2 linked regions of the Chitinophaga caseinilytica genome follow. The protein of the gene in region 1 interacts with the protein of each later gene in a pairwise test. Links are inferred from orthologs where the notes say so. Each region holds a gene or a part of one and is shown on either strand. Other genes may lie near its edges.

Region 1 (2,921 bases):
TGGCCGATCCGAGGATGGCTACGCCGCCGTTGCGCATAACGGTGCAAACATCGGCGAAGTCGACGTTGATCTGGCCGGTGGAGTTGATAACGTCTGTGATACATTTTGCCGCGGTGGCGAGCACGTTATCCGCTTTTTCGAAGGCCGCCTTGAATTTGAGGTCGCCGAATTTCTGACGGAGCTTGTCGTTGGAAATGATCAGCAGTGTGTCCACATAATCCTTGAGGCGGTTGATGCCTTCTTCGGCCTGGATCATTCTCTTTTTACCTTCGTAAGAGAAGGGGGTGGTGACGATGCCCACGGTGAGGATGCCCAGTTCCTTGCATATTTTGGCGATGATGGGTGCGCCGCCGGTGCCGGTGCCGCCTCCCATACCGGCGGTGATGAACGCCATTTTGGTGTTCACCTCCAGTATTTTTTTAATTTCTTCGAATGATTCTTCCGTAGCCTGTTCGCCGATCCGGGGATTGGCGCCAGCTCCGAGTCCCTGCGTCAAATGCGGGCCCAGCTGTACCTTGTTGGGTACGGGGCTGTTTGCAATCGCCTGTGCGTCGGTATTGCAAATAATGAAGTTCACACCCTCAATGTTCTGACTGAACATGTGGTTCACCGCATTGCTTCCTCCGCCACCAATGCCTATCACCTTGATGATGGAGGATTTTTCCTTTGGAAGATCAAAATGTATCATGACTCTAGCTCTTTATATGGGTTAGTATTAGTGGTGTACCGTATCCTACGTTACTTTGATCGTTTTTATATGAACGTATATGAATTGCAACAATCAAGCCGAAACCTTTACAGTTTGGCGTCTTCTTCTTCCGTGAACATGTCGATGATCTTTGTTTTCATCCTGTCCAGGAAGCCTTTGAGGGAGGCATTGCGCTCGCGCGACTTACGGTCTTGCCGTGCGTCTGCCGTTTCTTCCTCTGCTTCTTCCATCCATTCGTCTCCGGATTCTTCGGCCTGGCGGGCCACTCTTTCCTTCGCGAAGTAGCTGGTGTTGATTTTCACGTAATTCTCCTCCAGTGCGCGGCGATCGTTCTCATAGTCGTTGTAGCCTTTGAGAATGAGCCCTACGCAGGTGGCGTACATGGGTTTGGTCAGCTCGTCGGTATGCCCGCTGGCGAGGTGCTCGTTGGGGTAACCGATGCGGGCGCTCACGCCGGTGGTGTATTCCGTCAGCTGGATCAGGTGTTTCAGCTGGGAACCGCCGCCGGTCAGGATGATGCCGCCGTTGAGCATCTTGTTGTCCATGCCGATCTGTTTCAGATGGTACACCACGAAATCGAGGATCTCGCTCATGCGCGCCTGGATGATATGGGCCAGGTTTTTCACGGAGATCTCTTTCGGGCTTTGGCCGCGCAATCCGGGGATGGTGATGTAGGCGTTGTTCTTGGCTTCGTCCGCAAGGGCGTAACCGAACTGTACCTTCATCTGCTCCGCCTGCGTCTTGAGCACGCCAAGGCCGTTCTTAATGTCGTTGGTGATATTTTCACCGCCGTACGGGATCACGGCGGTATGTTTCAGGACGCCTTCATAGAAAACGGCCAGGTCGGTGGTACCACCACCAATGTCTACGATCGCAACGCCGGCTTCGAAATCCATGTCGCACATAACAGCCGCCGCGGATGCCAGGGGCTGGAGCACCAGGTCCTTGATACGGAGACCGGATTTCTCCACGCTGCGGTTGATGTTGCGGATGGCGTTCTTGTCGCCGGTAATGATGTGGAAATTCGCGCCCACTTTCACACCGCTCATCCCGATGGGATAAGTGATGTTCTGCAGGGCGTCCACGATGTACTGCTGCGGGATCACGTCAATGATCTGGTCGCTGGCAGGGATAACCGTTTTATACTGATCGTTGATCAGCTGGTCAATGTCTTTCTGGGAGATTTCAGCGTCGGTGTCATTCCGGACGATGTCTCCGCGGGTCTGCAAACTTTTGATATGATGGCCTGCGATACCCACATATACCTCGTTGATCTCGAGGTTGGGGTTAGACGCATAGCAGTTCTCCAATGCCTGTCTGATGGCCTTGATGGTCTGATCGATATTCAGCACCATACCGTGCTGTACACCGAAAGATGGGGCTTTCCCGAATCCGAGGATTTCCAATTTCCCGTATTCATTCTTCCTTCCTGCGATGGCTGCTATCTTCGTGGTTCCAATGTCGAGACCTACAATGATGGGAGCTTCCTGATTCATGGTTCTTTATTGTTTTTAGTTGCGATTACGTTGATTAGGTTTCTGATATACCGCCCTTGGCTGCCTTTCGGCGCTTGCGGGCTTCGGCGTTTGTTTTTGGGGTTTGGCTGCCGGCTTCTCCTGTTTCTTTTCCACTTTTTTCTCTGGTTTCTTTTCCGCGGGCCTGGGCGCTGCTGCCGCCGTTACCGGGGCCACGGGCGCTACAACCGCTGCGTCGTCGTCTGTTACCGCAATGTCTGCGGCCGACGAATCCTTATACATCGGCGGAGGCGGCGCGCTCTTTCCATCCCTTCTCGTTCCGATCACCTGGTCTTTGAACGCTACGTTCAGCCGCGTGTATGTATTCCAGCCTGCTTTGCTCAGTCCTTCTTTGTAAAAGACAAGCAGCCGGTCGAATTTGTTGGCTACATCGGTGCCGTCCCCGAAATAAACCACATGGTCGCCGAGTTTAGGGATGAACTCGAACCTGCGGTCTTCGGTGATCACCACCTGCTCCACCTGCGCGTTCCAGAATGTGTCTGCCGCGATGTACGCCGCCATGTCGCGCATTTGCGCGTAGAGCAGGCTGTCTTCCTTCCGCAGTTTTTGCGCGTCTGCGGGGAAGTTAGTGAACACGGGCACCCGGGCGGAGAACCTGTCCGAAACCGGGATGCGCTCGCCGTCGGCATCGAGGTAGAAGCTGTTGCCGGAAAAGGTGAACACCCGGGCGAGGGGAT
Region 2 (2,956 bases), 460 kb from region 1 along the record:
CACCAGTACCTGGAACAGGATCAGCAAAATGAATCGGATGATATTTCTTAACAGTATGCTCATTTCAACATTTTGCGTGTCGAATCCTCCAGCCGCTCCTGCTCGTCGCGCAGCAGGTTCTCGATGACGTACACGTATTGCAGGTTGTAAAAATTAGTGGCCAGTTTGAGGCGGATGGTAAACGAGGTGCTCGCTTTCTCGCCGACGTAAAAGGTGTCGATGTACCCGATGTTCATGTTTTCGGGGAACACGGCCGAGAAGCCGCTCGTCACCACGGTATCGCCCTTGTGCAGCTTGGCGCTGCGGGGCACGTCCTTCATCGTCACATGCCCGCCGTCGTACCCGTCCCAATACACCGTTCCGATCTCGCCGGAGTTTTTGAGGCGGGAGCTGAAGCTGAAGGAAGAGGTGCTGCCGCTGGATTTGGTGAGCAGGGAGATGATCACGGCATAGTTTTCCGAAGCCGTTCTCACCACGCCTACCACGCCGTTAGGCCCGATCACGCCCATGTTGGGGCGGATACCGTCTTTGGAACCGCGGTTGATGGTGATGAAGTTGACGGGCTTGTTGACGGAGTTGTTCACGACTTTGGCGCTGCGGTAGAGGAACTTGCGGACCTCCGTGCTGAGGAGCTTGCGGGCCGTATCGTTGGTAAATTTCCGGAGGGTGTCAAATTTCACCTGGGAAGCCGTGTCTTTTTCCTCGAAGCTGGTAGGCAGTTGCTGGAGCAGCGCGAGGTTTTCCGACACGAGGCTGTCGTTGGTGGATTTGAGGTGGAAATAATACTGGATATCGTTGTAGCGGGTGTACAGTTTGCCGGAGACGCCGTTGGCGGAATTGAGGTAAACGGTACGTTGGAAATTATTGGTCCGGAAAACGAAAATCAAGCAAATCACTTCCAGCAGCAAAAACAGAAAGAAGTTGAAGTACCGCCGTAAGAAAATGATCAGATTGCGCACTGGATACGAGTCTAAGGATTCCGGATATCATCCCGGCATGCCTGGGGCAAGCCGGGATGTGTTTTTTTATTGCATCAGGAAAGGATACTTGCCGATGTGTTTCAGGGCAATGCCGGTGCCTCTTACTACCGCGCGCAGCGGATCGTCTGCTACATGAACGGGCAGTTTGATCTTCTGGCTCAGGCGCTTGTCCAGCCCGCGCAACAGGGCGCCACCGCCGGTGAGGTAAAGGCCGCGGCGGTAAATATCCGCTGCCAGCTCGGGCGGGGTGGTTTCCAGTGCTTTCAGGATGGCTTCCTCGATCTTGAAGATCGACTTGTCCAGCGCTTCGGCGATTTCCTGGTAAGATACCATGATCTGTTTGGGGATACCGGTCACAAGGTCGCGACCGTTCACGGGGATGTCGTCCGGTGGATTGTCCAGCTCTTTCAGGGCAGACCCGATCTGGATCTTGATCTGCTCTGCCGTGCGCTCACCGATGAGCAATGAGTGGTAACGGCGAAGGGCTTCCATGATGTCGGCCGTAAATTCGTCGCCCGCGATGCGGATAGACTGGTCGCACACGATCCCTGCGAGGGCGATCACGGAGATGCCGGTAGTACCGCCTCCGATGTCGATGATCATGTTACCGACCGGTTCTTCCACGTCTATACCGATACCGAGGGCCGCAGCCATCGGTTCGTGGATGAGATACACTTCCTTGGCACCCGCCTGCTCCGCAGAGTCGCGCACCGCGCGTTTCTCCACTTCCGTGATGGACGACGGGATGCAGATCACCATCTTCCAGCTCGGGGCGAACAACGGCTTCTTGGGATAAACCATCTTGATCAGCTCGCGGAGCATCCCCTCTGCCGCATTAAAGTCTGCGATCACACCGTCTTTCAGCGGACGGATGGTGCGCAGGTACTCGTGCGTTTTTTCGTGCATCATCATCGCCTTCTTGCCTACGGCAACGATCTTTCCACTGGCCCTTTCTATAGCCACGATGGAAGGTTCGTCTACCACCACCTGATCGTTATGAATGATCAGTGTATTGGCGGTACCGAGGTCAATTGCAATCTCCTGAGTTAAAAAGTTAAAGAAGCCCATTGTTTGATACGGTCAAAAATATTTGAATGCAAAAATGAATAATTCTAACGAATATACGATGCAATTATTGGATTATTCAAGAAGTTCAGCGGAAATAAATAAAAGAAATGCTATATGCATATTTTCGCTATCCGTGAACCCTGTACGACGAATTACTTAGCTGAATTCATACCCAATGTCGCGACGATAATACTTGCCCCCGAATGAAATGCTGTCGGCAGTCTCCCTGGAATGCGCCAATGCCTGCTGCAAATCGCTTGCCAAAGATGTGATGGCGAGCACGCGGCCGCCGTTGGTAACCGTTTTTCCGCCATCGGCTTTCGAGCCAGCGTGGAAAACGATCTGATCGGCCGTGGGAGCGGGAATGCCGGTGATCTCCTTACCTTTTTCGTACGCTTCGGGGTACCCTCCGCTCACGAGCATGATGGTAGCCGCGGCGCGCGGATCTTCGGTGATGGTCACTTTATCGAGCTGCCGTTCCTTCACGGCGGTGAAGAGCTCCAGCAGATCGTTCTGCAGCCTGGGCATTACGACTTCCGTTTCGGGGTCGCCCATGCGGCAGTTGTATTCGATAACGAAGGGGTCGCCCTCCACGTTGATCAGTCCGAAGAAGATGAACCCTGGGTAAACGATGCCTTCGGCGGCCAGTCCGGCCACGGTAGGCCGCACCACGCGGTCTTCCACTTTTTTCATGAAACCCGCGTCTGCAAAGGGAACGGGCGAAATGGCGCCCATGCCGCCGGTGTTGAGGCCGGTATCACCTTCACCAATTCGTTTGTAATCCTTGGCGGAGGGGAGCAGTACGTAATGCTGGCCGTCGCTCAAAGCGAAGGCAGACATTTCAATGCCGGTGAGGAATGCTTCCACGACCACCTTTTTGCTGGCGTCGCCGAATTTGGCGGATTTGA

Evidence for each region. The genes of interacting proteins can lie anywhere in the genome.
Region 2: the proteins of ftsA (region 1) and WJU22_RS02355 interact in binary tests that used the Escherichia coli proteins (3 or more experiments, as listed by UniProt). The link is inferred for Chitinophaga caseinilytica from one-to-one orthologs.

Annotation. Positions count from the first base shown.
Region 1 is NZ_CP150096.1:104,715-107,635, reverse strand. What follows is about bases 1-2,875. They hold ftsA (cell division protein FtsA), read right to left. Parts: upstream 2,206-2,875; coding sequence 796-2,205; downstream 1-795. Other genes in these bases: WJU22_RS00465 (hypothetical protein), read right to left, coding at 2,221-2,875; ftsZ (cell division protein FtsZ), read right to left, coding at 1-688. Also shown: more of WJU22_RS00465, read right to left, coding at 2,876-2,921. UniProt on the Escherichia coli protein: Essential cell division protein that assists in the assembly of the Z ring. May serve as the principal membrane anchor for the Z ring.
Region 2 is NZ_CP150096.1:563,743-566,698, forward strand. The notes cover bases 38-2,947. They hold WJU22_RS02355 (rod shape-determining protein), read right to left. Parts: upstream 2,049-2,947; coding sequence 1,026-2,048; downstream 38-1,025. Other genes in these bases: WJU22_RS02345 (rod shape-determining protein MreD), read right to left, coding at 38-63; mreC (rod shape-determining protein MreC), read right to left, coding at 60-959; purD (phosphoribosylamine--glycine ligase), read right to left, coding at 2,205-2,947. Also shown: more of WJU22_RS02345, read right to left, coding at 1-37; more of purD, read right to left, coding at 2,948-2,956. UniProt on the Escherichia coli protein: Forms membrane-associated dynamic filaments that are essential for cell shape determination. Acts by regulating cell wall synthesis and cell elongation, and thus cell shape.